DNA from 3 places in the Vibrio sp. 2132-1 genome. Region 1 is predicted to be linked to each of the others. Evidence: predicted binding sites of a transcription regulator. Region 1 holds the regulator's gene; each other region holds the start of a gene.
What was found. The regulator PurR, encoded in region 1, represses purine synthesis genes. The targets are predictions, from matches to a motif close to TNANGNAAACGTTTNCNTNA.

Region 1 (6,521 bases):
GATCATGTTCAAAATACGCTCACGACTTAACACCTGGTTAGGATAAGACGATAATGCCACCAAAAGTTCATACTCTGCTTTAGTTAGTTTTACTGGCTCACCGTTGCGGCTAAGTGCGCGACGTTGAATGTCGAATGTCCACTCCCCAAAGCGCACAATGTGCTCTTCACTGGTTTCATTCGCTTTCGAGCTGCCACTGCGCGCTGCTGAAATACGCCACAGCAAGTTTTTAACGCGAACTAACAGCTCTCTCAGTTCAAAAGGTTTTGTCACATAATCGTCAGCACCCATTTCTAGGCCTACGATTTTATCAATGCTATCCGTGCGTCCTGTTACTAATATGATACCAATATCCGATTGGCTACGTAACTCACGAGTAAGCATCAGGCCGTCTTCACCAGGCAGGTTAATATCCAGCATGATCAGGTCTACATCGCCCGCTTGCAAAACTTCACGCATTTCTGCGCCACTCTCTGCTTCGCTGACTTGGTAGCCCTCATTTTGGAAATATCCCGCAAGCTTACTACGAGTTACAACATCATCTTCTACGACTAATACGTGATAGCTCATTTACACCACTTTTCTGTCTTCTTATTATCCAAGACGTATTCTATTCATAACTAGTAACATTTCTAGTCATAGATACATTAAAACGCAAGATTTAGCGTTTTTATTGATTCAAAACAAGCTTGCCCATTGCTATTAATAAACGGTCATTTTTGACCATAAAACATAACAATTATAGTTACTGCTATTCATTTTAATTGATTACACTTAGGGGATATCCCTAATTGACTTTGTGATGCATGACTTGAAGCATCATTCAGGAGCCCAAAATGCAAGAAGTGAAAGCTTTTAATGAAAAACGCGCTGAAATTTACTGGTGGTTTTCGAGCTTGTTCGCAAAAGAACTAACAGAGAAAGAATTGGAAGCCTATCACAGTGTTGAAATTCGCAGTTTTCTCGCAGGTTTAGGTGAAAATGAGTCGCTAAAACCAGCCGTTGATAGCCTAGTTGATGCGCTGAATCGGTTACAAGATCGTGAAGATGCACAACTAGAGCTTGCAGCTGACTTTTGTGAACTGTTTTTGAAGACAGAAAAATACGGCGCTCTTCCTTACGCATCCATGTACATTGGTGAATCAGGTTTACTGAATGACAAGCCAGCTGAGGAAATGGAAAAGTTGATGGCTGAATTTGGCGTTCAAGTAGACGAAAACCTAAAGGAACCTGCGGATCACTTAGCCGTTGAGCTCGACTTTCTCGGGAACATGATTATCCGCTCAAACGAGCTTGAACAAGAAAAACACATGGAAGAAGCCTTCGTTAAACAAAACGACTTTATCCAGCAACAATTGATGTCTTGGTTACCTCAGTTTTCAGACAAATGTAAACAATTCGACGAATTTGGATTTTACTCGAGTGTCGCGAAACTATTAGTTGCATTTTGTAAACTAGACAGCGCCTACCTTCTTGGTGAATAATTGCCGCCTATTTTTAGGGAGCCTGCCTATCGGGCTTCCTGTATGCCTGAAAGTGACCAATTGTAAGTAACTTGGGTATAATATTCGTTTGCCTTAACTTAGCGCAAAGACGCTTGGTTATTTAGCAGTCAAAATGTGACTTCAAATACACAAATCTCTTGCTGAAAACATTGCTAGTCAGTTCACATAGGGCTAAAATGTGAGCGCAAACGATTAAATATGATTTATATGTAAACCGCTGAAATATAGCGGTTTTTGTGTTTTCTTAACAGGTTGATGGCAATTTCTCATCAGATAGAAAAAAGATAAAATTCATCGACCGATGCTGCTACGTACCCTTTTGTCGCACTTGGATCAACCGCTGCCGAGACACTTAGCGCCAATTTTATATTGCTAGGTGTGAAACCATTAGAGCATCAGGTACATCCAATACGACATATTTCAGTAGCTCGATACAGGACACCATTTATGGCCACGATAAAAGACGTTGCTCGCTTAGCCGGCGTTTCCACTACGACAGTTTCGCACGTTATCAATAAAACGCGTTTCGTTGCAGAAGCAACGCAAGAAAAAGTAATGAAAGCCGTTGACGAGCTGAATTACGCGCCAAGTGCCGTTGCACGCAGCCTAAAATGCAACTCAACTCGTACGATTGGCATGTTAGTAACTCAATCAACTAACCTATTTTTCTCAGAAGTGATTGATGGCGTTGAGAGCTACTGTTACCGCCAAGGCTATACTCTGATTTTATGTAACACAGGCGGGATTTACGAAAAACAACGCGATTACATTCGTATGCTGGCTGAAAAGCGCGTTGATGGCATCCTAGTGATGTGTTCTGACTTAACCGAAGAACTAAAAGAGATGCTTGACCGTCATGCGGACATTCCTAAAGTGGTCATGGATTGGGGCCCAGAGAGCTCACAAGCAGACAAGATCATGGATAACTCAGAAGAAGGTGGCTACATTGCAACCAAACATCTGATTGACAATGGTCATACGGATATCGCTTGTCTAAGCGGTCATTTTGAAAAGCTTGCTTGCCAAGAGCGCATTGCAGGTTTCCGTCGCGCAATGAGCGAAGCGAACCTAGCTGTAAATGAAGACTGGATCCTTGAAGGTAACTTTGAATGTGATACGGCCGTATTAGTTGCAGATAAAATTACCGCAATGGACAAGCGCCCGACGGCGGTATTCTGTTTTAACGACACAATGGCTCTAGGCCTAATGAGCCGCTTGCAACAAAACGGGATCAAAATTCCTGAAGATATTTCAGTGATCGGCTACGACAACATCGAGCTTGCGGAATACTTCTCTCCACCGCTAACGACTATCCACCAACCTAAACGTCGTGTTGGTAAAAATGCATTCGAAATTCTACTTGAGCGTATCAAAGATAAAGAACACGAAAAACGAATTTTCGAGATGCAACCTGAGCTTGTAATTCGAAATACTGTGAAAAAAATGAACTAAATTTCACTGTATTTAACCGTGTTAAATAAGCGCTCTACAGGGGCGCTTATTTTTTTGGAAAAATTAAGCATTCTCTAATACTTCACACCACTCTAATAACAATTGACTAACGTTAACTCCCTGTTTTATATAAATGTAATATATATTAAGAACTCCTTTTCAAAGGCCAATTTGCACCTTTCCATATGCAAAATAGAGCATTCAATCTATCATTTTTATTGAACCGAAATCACACTTTTAACGCTAAACCGTGATGTTAATTCAATATAAGAAGTATGCTCATTGTGTCACGCACAGGGCAAACCATTCGAAAGAGTGGGACGCAAAGCCTCCGGCCTGAACCATATTACGATATGGAAGGTAGCGGGGTTACCGATGGCAAGTGTGTAAGCAATGACTTTACTCTGTAATGACATTGTTTTTACGCATGTTTGCTACTCTCTCGGACCTGACTTTTGGTGGCGTAATATTAATTACACCGAGATAACAAAACATGGATAAACCGATACTCAAAGACTCTATGAAGCTATTTGAGGCACTTGGTAATATCAAGTCGCGCTCAATGTTTGGTGGCTTCGGACTATTCGCTGATGAAACAATGTTTGCACTAGTGGTAAACAATCAGCTTCATATCAGAGCAGACCAAAAAACTTCATCTGACTTCGAGAAACAAGGGCTAAAGCCTTACGTTTATAAAAAACGTGGCTTTCCAGTCGTTACAAAGTACTACGCTATTTCCAGCGATTTATGGGAATCAAGCGAACGCTTAATCGAAGTAGCGAATCAATCATTGAAAAAGGCAAAGCTTGAGAAAGAACAGCAAGCAAGTACAAAGCCTAACCGTTTGAAAGATTTGCCTAACTTACGACTGGCTACCGAGCGCATGCTAAAAAAAGCCGGCATCGAATCCGTAGAGAAGCTTGAAGAGGAAGGTGCGCTTAACGCCTATAAAGCGATAAGAGATACGCACTCTGCAACCGTCAACATTGAGTTGCTATGGGCACTAGAAGGGGCTATCAACGGCACTCATTGGAGTGTGGTACCTCAAGCTCGCCGAGATGAGTTGATGAACGGCCTCCAATAAAAGTCGGCCTAAAAACTATCTTGTAAAACCGCAGTCTAATCTGCGGTTTTTTTGTGAAATTTTTTCGGTTTTCCTACTGTCTTATTACATATATCCCAAATTGGAATCAAAATTATGAATAAGAAACTGATATTAGGTCTCATCCTACTAGCGGCTATCGTCTTTTTAGGTATTAACTTTGGCCAGTATTTAACCTTAGAGAATGCAAAAGCCCAACAAGAAGCACTAACTACATACATCGATCAGAATTTTGTATTCTCGGCTGCGATTTACTTTTTTACCTACATTGCAATTACCGCTTTTTCTATCCCAGGAGCGGCAGTAGTCACCTTACTTGGTGCAGCCTTATTTGGTTTTTGGACAAGCTTGCTACTGGTTTCTTTCGCTAGCACTATGGGGGCAACACTGGCCTTCTTGAGCAGCCGATACTTATTGCGTGACTGGGTACAAAACAAATTCGGAAATAAACTCAACGCAATTAATCAAGGTGTCGAAAAAGACGGAGCTTTTTATCTATTTTCCTTGCGTCTAATCCCTGTATTCCCTTTCTTTCTAATCAACTTACTGATGGGCTTAACGCCGATGTCTGTAGGTAGATTTTATCTCACTAGCCAAATAGGTATGCTGCCAGGCACAGCCGTATATCTGAATGCAGGTACTCAATTAGCAACAATTGAAAGCCTATCGGGCATTGTTTCACCCGCAGTATTAGCGTCTTTTGCGCTATTGGGACTATTTCCAATCATCACTAAATGGGTTATGAATAAAGTAAGGCCGACACCAAGTCAGCAAAACTCGTAATTGGTGAAGTGGGTATTTTGATGAAAATATTTATCGCTAAAAACCCAGCAGAAGCACACATTGTATGTGAGCTGCTTAAAGTGGAACAAATTTACTGTGAAGTTCGTGGAGAAGGTATTTTCGGCTTAAAAGGAGAACTGCCGTTTGGTGATGATACCGATCCTTATGTGTGGCTTTTTGACACTGCACAAAAGATGAAAGCTGAAGAAATAGTAAAAGCATATCGAAAACAATCCGATAGGCATGAGTATCAAGATTGGCAATGCCCAAAATGTCATGAAATAAACGAAGGGCAATTTGGTGCATGTTGGCAATGTGGATATCAACTAGGAGAGCTATAGCGGCTCTCCTATTCAGTGGATGCACTCAGTTTTAAGCACATACAGCTTGCTGTTTAATAAACTCGATGGAGTGTTGATTGAAGTCTTCTGGACGCTCTACATTGCATACATGACCACAATTCGGGATTTCTCGTAGAATGCTGAGCTTATGTGCTGCAACCATTTCTTTGACAGGTTTAATAAACATGTAATCCCTGTCGCCCATTAAGTAAAGAGTCGGAATGGGTAACTCTCGATCTTTAAAATATTTCATTAACGGATTTACATCAGCGGCAAGAATAAACCAACGTTTAAATTCTTTTTGGCAAAGCTTCTTGGCTTCGCGAATAAAAAGGTGGCGAGATTCTCGTTGGCTTCTTTGAGGCATAACAATATAAGCGAACAGTTTGTAGAGCCACATGTACGGTAGGATATGCTTACAAAAATTACCTAATTTCACCAATATCTGAGAACGAGTGTTAAGCCTTGTGACAGCACCGCCGAGCACCATCGAACGTACGCGCTCTGATGACAATTCAGCAAGGTTTCGAACAATAATAGTACCAAGCGACATACCGACAAAATGAGCGGATTGGATCTTTAAATGGTCCAATACTTTCAAAATATCTTGGGTAACTTCCGTAAAGGTATAACGGCTAGCAATGAGCTCTTTAAGTAACTGATTTGACTTTCCATGACCTCTTAAATCGATCAGCAATAAGTTAAAGTGTTGCTTGTAAGCTTTAATTTGCTTGAACCAGATAGAAGAGCTACCACCAGCACCGTGCACAAATACAACCCACTCATTACTAGTAGGGTGCAAATAGGTTTTATGAAAAAGTAGCGGCTGGGTCATATTGAGTATCAAAAAGATCGTGCTATTGAGTAAAAAGCCATCCTACCACACTCCCCTTACTCAAGATAATAAAGGCACCTCATTCGGTGCCTTTCGTTACAATTTTAAGTCAAACTAACGCTGAGTGGTAAAGCTGCAAATAAGATTCTGCGGCCTTTTGCCAACAAAAGTCTTGTTGCATCGCGTGCAACTGTACTTTATTCACTTCAGGCTCGTTTTGAGCGTAGAGCAACAGTGCCCTTAGCATCGTTAACAACAATGCCTGCGGTGTCGGTTCGAAAAAAACAAACCCCGTTGCTTCAGATGGGTTTACATCATAATCGCTAACGCTGTCCTTCAAGCCACCAACACCGCGTACTATCGGTAATGTCCCATAAGCCATACTATAGATTTGGTTTAAGCCACATGGTTCAAACTCAGAAGGCATCAAGAAGAAATCAGAACCCGCTTCAACGATATGCGCAAGTTCATTGTCATACGCTTCTACAAAGGCAAATTGGCTA
Region 2 (6,521 bases), on a different contig from region 1:
GTATGGGGCTGGTGGCTACGCTAGTGAAGATGCTGAGGCACTAGGGCGAGAGCCAAGCAAAGGCACTGAATGCATTACCTTAGATGATTACCGAAAACGGTATGCGCAATATCGCCAAGATGCTGATCTGCAAGCGTTACATGCGAGCCTACCAATGATTGCAGTCTGGGATGACCATGAGCTTGCAAATGATAGTTGGAAAAATGGTGCGGAAAACCATCAAGAAGAGGAAGGCAGTTTTAATGATCGTCGTCCAGCTGCGGCTGCCGCGTGGACAGAATGGTTGCCCGTTCGTGAAAACACTTTCTCAAACATGCTGATTTACCGTCAGTTTTCGTTTGGAAGTCTAGTCAATTTGATGATGCTCGACACGCGACTTGTGGGGCGTGATAAACCGTTGGATTATTTCTCGCTCAGCTCTCCAACGATGGAAGCGATTGGCGGTTTAGTTGCTCAGTCGCGCAGCGAAGACCGAGAGCTGTTAGGCGCTGACCAACTCGCTTGGCTGATGGATGCGTTCAGTACGCACGACGCAACTTGGAATGTGCTAGGGCAACAAGTGTTAATGTCTCGTATGGAGTTGCCAAGTTCGGTTATGACCGCGATGTTTCAATTGTTTACTGCCACTGAAGAACAAAAAACAGAGGCGTTATTAGCAGTAAACTCTGCGATTACGGGTTACCTCTCTGACCCAAGTTCAGATACCATTTCTCTCCCGTATAACCTAGATGCATGGGATGGTTACTACGTTGAGCGAGAGAAAGTTTATCAACTGGCCAAAGCCAACAGTGGTAAATTTGTCTGCTTGGCAGGAGATACGCACAACGCATGGGCAAGTGAGCTTAAAGACGTATCTAAGCATCCTATCGGGATAGAGTTTGCAACTAGCTCGGTGAGTTCCCCTGGGCTAGAGGCCTACCTAGCGTTAGATCCTGTTGCGATCGCTCAAATGGAATACACGTTGCCGCACTTAGTGTCAGAATTACAGTGGGCAGATATCAAGCAGCGTGGCTTTATGCGCGTTACTTTTACGCCCGACAAAGCAGAGTCGACCTGGTATTTCGTATCAACGATTAAAGACAAAACATATCAGGTGACGACCAAGTCAGCCTCCACAACTGATGGTACTACGTTAAATATCGGCTAAACTGAGCCTAATACGAAAAAAGTCCGCAAGCTAGTGCGGACTTTTTATTGGAAAGCGTTTAGCAATCTAGCGACAGTGCTAGTCAATCAATCCGTATTCTTTGCTCAGAACCTCGATGATTTCCGCTTTCGGATTCTCACTCAAATGAATCGGCTTGCCTGTAATCTTCTCGGCAATACCAATGTAGGTGCTCGAAATCGCCATCAAAGATTCGACGGGTAAAGCATTATCACGAGCGAGTGCTTCACGCTCTGGCATACGTTCTTTATTTAGCAAGATATCTGGGTCAGGGAAGTGGTTAAGTAGGAACTGGCGGAAACCTTCTTTTGAGTTCTCTACGATGTGACCTGCTTGGTACTCTTTAGCATCCCATATACGAGATGAGTCTGGTGTACCCACTTCATCCATGTAAATCAGCTTTTCATTGCCAGCAGCATCATGAACATAACCAAATTCGAATTTGGTATCGACAAAGATTTGGTCAATTGCTTCTAATGCTTGGCTGATAACGTTAAAGCCGTCTTTCAGCAGTTTTTCGTAGAGTGCGATATCGTCCGCACTTGAGAAGTTAAATGCTTCGTAGTTGTCTACGATATTTTGACGAGTAATATTAACGTCATCCGCTTCTGGCACACCGGGAATGCCTTTTAGAATGCCTTTTGTGGATGGGGTCATTAGCAACTCTGGCAGTGCTTTGTCTTTTTCTAACCCTTCAGGAAGTTGGATTCCACAAAACTCGCGCTCGCCATTTGCGTAAGCGCGCCACATCGAACCCGTGATGTATTTGCGGCAGATGGCTTCGATTTTTACCGGTTTGGCTTTTTGTACAATCCAAACAAAAGGGTGAGGAATGTCTAGAATATGGCTATCTGCTAAGCCATTTTCTTTGAACAGTTTGAACCAGTGATTAGAAATCGCATTAAGCGCAGCCCCTTTACCCGGGACACCATTAAGACCACCTTCAGCATGCCAAATACAATCGAATGCAGAGATTCGGTCGCTAATCACCATGATAGCCAAGGGCGCATCTGGAGCGACATTGTATCCTTTTTCTTTGATCAGTCGGGCGCTGTCTTCTTCAGTTAACCAGTAAACTGAACGAACTTTTCCACTATGAACGGGTTTATGGGTGCGAATTGGCAGGTCGTCATTGACGGCAAGTACTTGATTAGCAAGGCTCATTGCGACATTCCTATCATCTTAATCAAACGTCAGAAAGAGAAGATATTCAGCAAAATGTGGGCGCTGAATAAATCGAATGTGGGCATCATACCAGAACTATTTTAACTCGCCAGAGAAAAAGCAAACGTTTGCCTGTTTTCTTTAATACAAAAAAAGCCCCCTTAAAAAGGAGGCGAGATGCAGGATGGATAACGTCGAACTTATTAGTGGTACTTATTAACTCTGCCTTCGACGAAAAAGACTTCACACTGATAGCGCTGCGCCATGTCGCGCAACATAGATTGATTCATAAGTGCAATTTTATTGGATGCGACAACAGCACTGGCATTGCCTGAGCGGATGGCTTTTATCACGATCTCGACTTCTGAAAGCTGTTGAGAGGGCTTCATTTGAATAACGTTTTTACAGCAAATATTAGAAGCAGTGAGTTGTTCAAAGTCTGGACGAGGGCAGTCTGCTGTAAACAAAATCCATTGTTTCTGCTGCGATAAAACAGCCAGCTTAGATAGAAGCTGATCCGAAACGGCCATGGGCTTAGTTGCTTGTGCCAATACGTTGTAACGAGAGTATGTATGAGATTGACTTTGTAACTGCATCTTACTGTTCCTTTATACATGCTGTATGTGTATACAGTAGTTTGTTTTGGTGACCTGATCAACCAGTTTCTCAAAAGTTATTTGCGGTTTTTTGAGAAGGAAATAAAAGGATTTGATTCTAAGTGATTGAATTTATGTGGTTGTTTTTCATTTTTGATATGTCTAACATCAATTTAAAAATGTGAGGTGAGTAGAAAACTGGACGAGAGACATACAGGGGTTTACTACTGTATATACAGGTGTTTTTCACGGACAATGGTTTGTATACAGTGGGAGAGGGCTGATAACCGATGCGACGTGCTATGTAAGATAGGAGGGAATACGAGATAGAGATTGGAAATAGGGCTTGGCCGATCAAAAAAGCGCCTTAAAAGGCGCCTTTGAAAATCAGTTCCATTGATTCCGTCTTGCTTAGCTCGCTCGTTGCAAGCGTTCGCGCATTTGCAATTCGCCTTGGTTAAATAGGCGCACGTCGATTTTTGCCATGTCGTAACAAGCTTTACATGAGTAATGGTGCTTGCCATCTAAATAATCGTGACGAGTTACAAGACTAGGTTTTTTACACCAATCACAGGTGCCTTCTTCAGTGAACATTGATTTTCTCCCCACCTAGATTAATTTGAGTCGTTAGGTGTTATTTTGCGCCGGGCATTATGGCATAAAAGCGCGACTTAAGTTAAATGTCTGTTAATTTCTTTGAGAGGGAGATCGATTGCGGTGTTTGATTATATGGGAATAAAAGCATGGCAGCCAAAGTATCCTGACCTATTTTTACTGTTTTGTAACATTTTGTGAAACGAGCTTAAAGGCATGATTGAGTCGCTTCATTTCTTCTTCACTGCCCCTTGTGTCAGGATGATAAAGCTTTGATAACTGTCTATAGCGTAGCTTGATTGCCTGTAAATCAGGGATGGTTTGTGGTGTGTAGCCAAACATAGCACACGCGACGCTTAGCTTATGGTTTTCTGCCTGAGTTTTGGATTTCTTAAATTCTCTGAATAGTTTCTCTAACTGACGCTTCAGTTGCTTGTTCGTAAACTCTAGCTCTTTTATTTTTTCCGCCATTCGTTGATTTTGGCTTTCCTCTTTGGCTTCACGCGCTTTTCTATTCTGCTTGAGTTTTTTGATCACGAGGAAACTTAAGCCGCTGATGATGAGGATCGCCGCTAGCCAAATCAGCCATAGAAACTGCGAGTGTTTTACTTTGGGGTTTGCAACTGTGCTTTTCTCTTCTTGTGTTTGCTCTGCTTTTTTATCGAGCGACTTTATTTGCGAGACTTGTTTAGCTCGTAGTTGGTTGAAGCGCAGCTCTAACAGTTGATTATAAGCTTGTTCTGCTGCTGGATTATGCTGAGAAGCCATTTGATACAAGGCTTCAGTCAATTGAGAAGTTGTGACCTTATCTGGATTGCGCTGAATAAAATCGGCGAGAAGAAAGCCACGATCGGTTGGGTCATTGAGTGCGATAGAGGTTAGCCAATATAACGCTTGTGTTTCATTTTTTTCGCCATTTATCCCTTTAGCAAAGTCGTTCGCGAGCTGTTTTTGCGCAGGGAGGTAACCTTGGTTGGCGGATTGCTCTAGCCAGTAGCGCGTTTCTGGTGAGGCTTCAGCTTCGTTTGATGCCAATAATTGTTGTGCGTACTCGTATTGTTCGATGGGGTCATTTGGAGCTTGAGAGGCAAGTGAGTAGCCAGAAAAGCTGAGGCTAAATAAGCAGAGTAGGGCAGACGTTTTGACAGACATTAATATGTCAGGCCTAACGATAATGGTTAGGCCTGCTCCGGTAATTTTTTATTATTACCGTTATGGTGCAACCAAATTACTTCAGTGGCAAGATCTGGATTTCAACACGACGGTTGCACGCACGACCTTCAGAAGTTTGGTTTGAGCAAATTGGGTTACGTTCGCCGTAGCCGCGTGCAATTGCACGACCAGGTGCAACGTTTTGAGATACTAGGAATTGACGTACGGACTCTGCACGGCGCTCTGACAACGTTTGGTTGTATGACTCACTGCCTGTGCTATCCGTGTAACCATCAATAACGAGACTGGTATCTGGGTACTCAACTAGGATGCGAGCAACACCGCGTAGAGTATTATGGATACTAGCATCAAGTTGGTAAGAGCTTGAAGAGAAGCCGATACCGTTTTCCATACGCAGTAAAAGCTGATTTTCACCAACACGCTGAACTTGTACGCCAGAGTTTAGCAAAGCGCGACGTAATTCCGCTTCTTGTTGGTCAAAGTAGTAACCAACGCCAGCGCCAGTCGCTCCGCCTGCGGCTGCACCAATGAGTGCATGCTGACGACGTTCTTTAGCATCATCACCCGTTGCTAGGCCGATTGCTGCGCCAGCGATCGCACCAATAAGCGCGCCTTGCGTGGTGGAGTTAGTTTCGTATTCACCCGTTGTTGCATTTTGGCGTTGAGTGGCTTGACAGCCAGTAAGAGCTAGCACTAGAGCTAGTGCAATAGGCATCTTTTTCAAGGGAAAATCTCCGTATAAAACTGAGGCGAAACCATGCCTCATAATGGGATGCGAATTATGAATAAACAAGCATTAATATTTGTTATGAGAAAGTAAGATTGATAAGAGTTTCTGTAAGAAAATTCCTACCAATACTGCCAAAGCTCTCAAAGTAAGCCCCATCGACATCGAAGTCATTGCTGCTTATGTGAATCCTTTACTATTCTGGCTATTTCGATGAATCGCCCAACATTTTGCGTGCTTGTTCGCCGCCCACTCCACGGTTAACTGAAACCTTTCTACCTTTCTTTAAGCCCACTTCGTAGTCTTCAGTTAGGTTTTTCATTGCTTCTTTCAATTGCTTCTTGAACGTTTCGCGGTCAATGTTTTGGAATTCTTTATCAATATAGTCATTAATTTTATTGGCCGACTCTTCATCTGGAGAAATAATTGGCAATTTTTCAATCGCGCCTTCCACCCAGCCAGATACAAATGAGTTCACACGGCGAGTCACTTCCTGAGAAGAGGTGCCGGTGCCAGCAAAGCTGTTTCGGAATTGTCCGGTACTTTCGTTCATCTCGCGATAAACAATATCGAAAGCAAATGCAGCAAAAATAGCGCGATCTGCTTCACCGATAAATTCGACACGTTTGAGCCCTTTGTGATTCAACAATACTGCTTCGACACCGAATTTTGTGTTAATGCCGCGAATCACTCGCAATATGGTAGAACTGATGTTCGCTGGTAGCAGATGAGAAGATTGTGTTTTTCCCATTCTGATGAACTCAATATCGTCTTTATCGAGACCATATTTAAGCATGAGGCGATGTGCCATTTTGATAGCATTGGCAGCCTCATTAACATTAGCGGAATTGCCCAGTTCTAAGCACTTGGCGATTTTTTTCAGAGCTTTTTGTTTATCCATCGACAACCAGTAACGAAAGCAGAAAATTTATGAAGTCAGACATATTACCTTTTTTGACATAAAAACGAAATACAAGGTGGGACTGAAGATAATTTCAGCACATAAAAAGAAGCCTCGCATTAAGCGAGGCTGGCGTTTTAGTTCGTCGTAATCAGTATGAAGTCGTACTTGTGTCTAAGAAGCCATTCTTCATTAAGATTC
Region 3 (6,521 bases), on a different contig from region 1:
TTAAGAAGATGCTGAACTTCACGCCAGCTAAGCTTCTTACTCCAATGCTTATTTTGGTTGCCATTGTATCGCATACTGCGGCAGATGCAGGCTATGTTCTAGTTATTCCTCTTGGCGGTATTATCTTCCATGCGGCAGGTCGTCACCCTTTAGCAGGTATTGCGGCAGCATTTGCAGGTGTATCTGGTGGCTTCTCTGCAAACTTTATCCCTTCAGGTATCGATCCGCTATTGGCTGGCTTTACGCAAACTGCGGCGCAGGTTCTTGATCCTGAATATGTGGTTAACCCATTAGCGAACATCTTCTTCACTGGCCTATCCTCTATCATTATTGTGGGGATTGGTTGGTACGTGACAGAGAAAATCATCGAGCCTCGTTTATCAAAAATGCCAATTGATGATGATGCGGAAACCGCGCCAAACCTAGGTTCATTTACTGAACTGGAATCAAAAGCATTCCGTTATGCAGGTTGGGCAATGATGGCGGGTATTGCTTTACTTGTTGCAGCGTTAATTCCAGAAACATCAGCACTTCGCTCGCCTGAAGGTGAAATTACAGCCTTCTCAGCACCGATAATGAAGTCTATCGTGCCGTTGATCTTTATTCTGTTTATCATTCCTGGTTACGTTTACGGTAAAGTGTCTGGAACGTTCAAGACCAGCAACGACATTATCAAAGCGATGGCTGATACTATGTCAACCATGGGCGCATACATTGTTATGTCGTTCTTCTGTGCTCAGTTCCTATCTGCATTTGCTCAGTCAAACATCGGTACGATGCTAGCGTTGTATGGCGCAGAAGGCTTAAAAGCGATGAACCTACCAGGTGAAGTGACCATCATCGGTATGATCCTTCTAACCGCATCTGTAAACCTACTTATTGGTTCGGCATCGGCAAAATGGGCTTTAATTGGTCCAATCCTAGTGCCAATGCTAATGGCGGTTGGTATCTCGCCTGAGCTGTCTCAGGCGGCTTACCGTGTGGGTGACTCTGTATCGAACATCATTTCGCCTCTAATGGTATTTTTCCCTCTTGTTGTGGTTTACTGTCAGCGTTATGTGAAGTCGGCTGGTATCGGTACGCTTGCGTCACTAATGATGCCATTCTCGATCGCAATGCTGATCGGTTGGTCTATCTTCCTAGTTGCTTATTGGATGGTAGGTATCCCGCTAGGCATTCAAGCTCCTTACACTTACACAATGTAAAAACGTGTAGGGTGTGAAAGCCGCTAATTGGCAGCCAAAAAGCGCAGGTCTTCGATCTGCGTTTTTTTGTTCTCGTAAAACGAACATCGATAGGTCTTGTAACTAGTTTTTTGGAGTTGCAGACTTTGTCCCGTGATGTGTTGCTGTAGTGAAACCGAAGTTGGTGATAAAATTCCTGACTTCAATCGTTTTTTGTTTCTTTGGAGCCTCCTTTGTCTAACCATCCGTTTTCCCCTCAAGATGAATTGTTTATGCGCAGAGCGATGGAGCTTGCTGAGCAAGCAGAAGCTGAGGGGGAAGTACCTGTTGGCGCAGTGCTTGTCAAAGATGGTGAAATTATCGCTGAGGGGTGGAATCGCTCTATTGGTACTAATGACGCTACCGCACATGCTGAGATCCAAACGCTGCGTAAAGCAGGCCAAAAGCTAGAAAATTACCGCCTTCTGGATACGACGTTATATGTAACACTTGAGCCATGCCCAATGTGTGCCGGAGCCTTATTGCATAGCCGCGTTAAGCGGGTTGTTTTTGGAGCGCCAGATTTAAAAGCTGGAGCAGCAGGAACAGTGCTTAATTTGTTTGAAAGTCAAGCCGCTTACCATTACGCCTTAATTGAAAAGGGGCTGCTAGAAGATGAGTGCCGTACTCAGCTACAAGCGTTTTTTAAGCGCCGCCGAAAGGAAATTAAAGCGAAGAAGCAAGCACAAAAAGCATTAGAAAATGGAGAGAGCGAACAAGGTAGTAGGAGTGGTGAGGGCTAGCAAACACCTACAACGTGGTAGATGTTTGCTTGGACGCACTAGTGATTGACTAAATGTACAAAAACACGATTACGTGAACTTACTTTCTTTTTCATACATGTCAGTTTACGTTTACGTCGGATAGCAGCTACTGTGTTATTTAAACGCTTTGACTGCACTCTACGTCTTCTCATATTCAAAACCTCCTGCAGACAAGACTTATACCAGTAAAGTGCGGCTCATCGATGCTTGGCAATAGGCTCGATAATCGCACTAAACATTGTATGGTTTAAACGTTCTTCATTTGACTTCTGCATTGCACAGAGCCAGCAAACAATTTCAATACGATGCTTAATAATAGGAGTGACGTTATTTCGGCAGAGTGTAGCCGAAGGCGCCGCTTCATCAAGTGAGCTAAACCATGTGGTTACAAAGCAATCAGTTTTACTAACGATGAAGAAAAGGCGACCAACCAAAGGAATGGTTGAGTGTGGTTGGTGTCACTCAGAATATTGGATTCTAGATAAGTTTTCGTTAGGACTCAACAAAAATGACGAGCTTCATAGGCTCGTCATTTTTTAGTTTACCGCGGGTTTATTCTTCAATGCTTTCTTGTTCGGTGTCTTCTTCAACCGTGACGTCAGAAGCGCCAGAGACTTGTTCTACGACGGTCTCTACTGCGCCCGATATCAAAATGTCGGGGTTGAGCGGCGGAATCACTTGCAAGTCATCGCTATTCTCATCAATCGCTGGCTGTTGGCTGACATGACCAATGATGGATTGGTAGTAACGTCGAATATTTTCTACGTAATTACGCGCTTCATCGCCTCTGGCGTACCCATAGCGAGTTTGGCTGTAATAGCGCTTCTGACGAAGTAAAGGCAGCCTGTCTTTTACATCGGCCCAAGCGTTCGGATCGCCACCTTGTGCTTTGGTGAGTCGTCGTGCGTCCATCATGTGGCCGTAACCAATATTGTATGAAGCTAACGCAAACCATATTTTTTCATGCTCGTTGATGCTATCAGGCACGCGACCTACAATGCGACGTAAGTACTCGACACCACCACGAACAGATTGCTCAGGGTCTAAACGGTTTGTTACCCCGACGCTTTTCGCCGTTGGCAGAGTCAGCATCATCATCCCCCTAACACCCGTTGGCGATTTTGCTGTTGGTTTCCAGTGTGACTCTTGATACGCCAATGCTGCAATTAAGCGCCAGTCGAACTCTTCGCTGTACTTTTGGAATAAAGGTGCCCACTTAGGCAATTTGTCATCCAGAGCTCGAATGAATGCGCGAGTATCAACGTAATCAAATGCCTCAATATGACCAATGTACTTTTCTTCGAGGGTGGACAGTTCTCCTGATTGTTTGATGTTACCGAAAAACTCTATCAGCATCGCATACAAACTTTCGTCTTCAGAACGTCGAGTAAACCAAGACACTGGTTGATCTTCTGTAAGTTCAAATGCGAGCGCAAGATCGGGGTAAAGGCGTTGAGCTAGGGAAAGTTCCACCGAATCAGTCACAGTAAAACGTAACTCACCCGTCGATACGTATTTGAGTAAGTCTTTCGTGTCAGCATCACCAACAATTTCAAACTGAAGTTCTGGATACTGCTTCTTTAACGCTGTTAGGGTCGGAACATATTGCGATTGTTCAACGATCTTTAATGTTTGCGCTCCTGCATTTGTATCTTCGTCGGACTCGTCGTCTTTCGAGGCTTGGTATTCAATGAGTTGTTCGATATCACGTGGTCGAAGTTGCCCTTTTTTATATACCACTTGTTGGCTTACATAATAATAGGCAGGGCCTGGTCTAAATCGTTTGACTGCTTGTGACGTTTGATTTAAACCCGTAGCGATGATATCGATATCTCCTTTCTTAAGAGCAGGAAAAAGCTCAGCCTGGCGAAAGGCTGGTTTAATCTCGAGTTTGACGCCGAGCTGCTCCGCAAACTGACGCGCCAATTCGTAATCCAACCCTGCGGGACCATCGGGTCCTATGTAGTAGGAAAGCTGATTGTTTAGCGTGCCAACACGAAGCACACCACGTTCTTGAATTTTTTCAAATTCACTTTTGGGCTCCGACTCAATCTGGCAAGCAGAGAGCAAAAGAACAGAAACTAAAATTAGAGCACTGCGCTTGAGCCGGTTGAAGTGACTTATTTGCATTAATAGGTACATCTTGGAAAATTTCTATTTGCCTTTATATCAAAGCGAGCTCATGGGGCAAAGTGAATCACACACTTATAACGTGACATTGTGTGTTTTATCGACATTTTAGTTGTAATTCAAATTTGACAAAAAAAATGACGCAAACGGTTGCTTTTGGTGTTACATCACAAAAACAATTACTATATAATGCGCTCGCAATGACGAGGTGGAATCGGCATAGGTTCGACAGGGCTTATTTTAAGTGTCTGAATTTATTCCAATATCACCTTAATCAATTGCATAAGAGACCTAAGCACATGAGAATTTTGCGTGGCTCCCCAGCTCTTTCTGAGTTTCGTGTTAATAAACTACTGGAACTTTGTCGTGAACAAGATCTGCCTGTAACTGGTATTTATGCCGAGTTTATGCACTTTGCCGATCTAAAGTCAGACCTTGATGACCAAGAGTTAGAAAAACTTGAAAAGTTACTAACTTACGGCCCAACCATCGAAGAGCATGAGCCTGAAGGTCTTCTACTTCTTGTCACGCCTCGTCCTGGCACTATCTCGCCTTGGTCTTCTAAATCTACCGATATCGCTGTTAACTGTGGTCTGGATAAAGTGAAACGTCTAGAGCGTGGTACGGCTTATTATGTCGAATCTTCAGTTGTTCTATCAGAAGCTCAAGCTGACGCTGTTAAAGCGTTAATTCACGACCGCATGATGGAAACAGTATTCACAGCATTTGAAGCCGCATCAGCATTATTTACTGTTGCAGAGCCTAAGCCTGTCGCACATGTTGATATCTTAGCTGGCGGTCGTCTTGCGCTTGAAGAGGCAAACGTTTCCCTTGGCTTGGCACTCGCAGAAGATGAAATTGATTACTTGGTAGAGAACTTTACTAAGCTTGGGCGTAACCCAAACGACATTGAATTGATGATGTTTGCTCAGGCGAACTCAGAGCATTGTCGCCACAAAATTTTTAACGCAGATTGGACTATCGACGGGGTAGATCAACCTAAGTCTTTGTTCAAAATGATCAAAAACACTTTTGAAACGACACCTGACTATGTGCTGTCTGCATACAAAGACAACGCAGCCGTTATGACAGGTTCTAAAGCGGGGCGTTTCTTCCCTGACCCTAAATCCCGTCAATACACATACCACCATGAAGATACGCACATCTTGATGAAGGTAGAAACGCACAACCACCCAACGGCAATCTCTCCGTGGCCGGGCGCATCGACTGGCTCAGGCGGTGAAATCCGTGACGAAGGCGCGACGGGTATCGGCGGTAAGCCAAAAGCGGGTCTGGTTGGTTTTACAACCTCTAACTTACGTATTCCTGGTTTTGAACAGCCATGGGAAACCGACTTCGGCAAGCCGGGTCGTATTGTAAATGCGTTAGACATCATGCTTGAAGGTCCTCTAGGAGGCGCGGCATTCAACAACGAATTTGGTCGTCCAAATCTATTGGGTTACTTCCGTACTTACGAAGAAAAAGTCACTTCTCATGCGGGTGAAGAAATTCGTGGTTACCACAAACCAATCATGATTGCTGGTGGTATGGGTAACATCCGAGATGAACACGTACAGAAGAAAGAGATTCCAGTGGGTGCGAGCCTAATCGTACTTGGTGGTCCGGCAATGAACATCGGTCTTGGTGGTGGCGCGGCGTCCTCAATGGCATCTGGTCAGTCAGCAGAAGATCTGGACTTCGCTTCAGTACAGCGTGAAAACCCAGAGATGGAACGTCGCTGTCAGGAAGTGATCGACCGTTGTTGGCAGTTAGGCGACGACAACCCAATCGCATTTATCCACGATGTGGGTGCAGGCGGTATCTCTAACGCATTGCCTGAACTTGTCGACGACGGTGAGCGTGGCGGTAAGTTCCAATTACGCGATGTACCAAACGATGAGCCGGGCATGAGCCCACTGGAAATCTGGTGTAACGAATCACAGGAACGTTACGTTCTAGCGGTAGCGCCAGAAAACATGGAAGCATTCGACGCAATCTGTAAGCGTGAACGCGCACCGTATGCAGTGGTGGGTGTAGCGACAGAAGAGCGTCATCTAACGCTAGAAGATTCTCACTTCGACAATACGCCGATCGATATGCCAATGGATATCCTGCTTGGTAAGCCACCGAAGATGCACCGCGACGCAACCACACTAAAAGTGGAAAGCCCTGCCATTGTTCGTGATGGTATTGAGCTTAATGAAGCGGTGGATCGCGTACTTCGTCTTCCTGCTGTTGCAGAAAAAACATTCCTAATTACTATCGGTGACCGAACAGTAACGGGTCTGGTTGCTCGTGATCAAATGGTTGGTCCTTGGCAGGTACCAGTAGCAAACTGCGCAGTAACAGCGGCAAGCTACGACACTTACCATGGCGAAGCAATGTCGATGGGTGAGCGCACGCC

Region 2: the regulator PurR is predicted to act here: its motif matches at 2,446-2,465, upstream of R8N47_RS05815 (phosphoribosylaminoimidazolesuccinocarboxamide synthase).
Region 3: the regulator PurR is predicted to act here: its motif matches at 4,256-4,275, upstream of purL (phosphoribosylformylglycinamidine synthase).

What each region holds. Positions count from the first base shown of each region.
Region 1 covers NZ_JAWPON010000013.1:80,618-87,138, forward strand. Annotated here, with positions in the region: gene torR (two-component system response regulator TorR) at 1-570, opposite strand, end outside; gene torD (molecular chaperone TorD) at 837-1,484, shown strand; gene purR (HTH-type transcriptional repressor PurR) at 1,953-2,957, shown strand; cyclic di-GMP riboswitch class I at 3,245-3,334, shown strand; gene R8N47_RS15735 (TfoX/Sxy family DNA transformation protein) at 3,451-4,041, shown strand; gene R8N47_RS15740 (TVP38/TMEM64 family protein) at 4,156-4,842, shown strand; gene R8N47_RS15745 (DUF2007 domain-containing protein) at 4,863-5,183, shown strand; gene R8N47_RS15750 (alpha/beta fold hydrolase) at 5,215-6,018, opposite strand; gene glgA (glycogen synthase GlgA) at 6,128-6,521, opposite strand, start outside.
Region 2 covers NZ_JAWPON010000004.1:171,122-177,642, reverse strand. Annotated here, with positions in the region: gene R8N47_RS05820 (alkaline phosphatase D family protein) at 1-1,147, shown strand, start outside; gene R8N47_RS05815 (phosphoribosylaminoimidazolesuccinocarboxamide synthase) at 1,226-2,329, opposite strand; gene R8N47_RS05810 (SulA-like leucine-rich domain-containing protein) at 2,533-2,925, opposite strand; gene R8N47_RS05805 (hypothetical protein) at 3,337-3,519, opposite strand; gene R8N47_RS05800 (hypothetical protein) at 3,697-4,671, opposite strand; gene R8N47_RS05795 (OmpA family protein) at 4,748-5,407, opposite strand; gene R8N47_RS05790 (DUF2786 domain-containing protein) at 5,625-6,320, opposite strand.
Region 3 covers NZ_JAWPON010000012.1:75,936-82,456, reverse strand. Annotated here, with positions in the region: gene R8N47_RS14880 (AbgT family transporter) at 1-1,205, shown strand, start outside; gene tadA (tRNA adenosine(34) deaminase TadA) at 1,418-1,966, shown strand; gene mltF (membrane-bound lytic murein transglycosylase MltF) at 2,540-4,117, opposite strand; gene purL (phosphoribosylformylglycinamidine synthase) at 4,417-6,521, shown strand, end outside.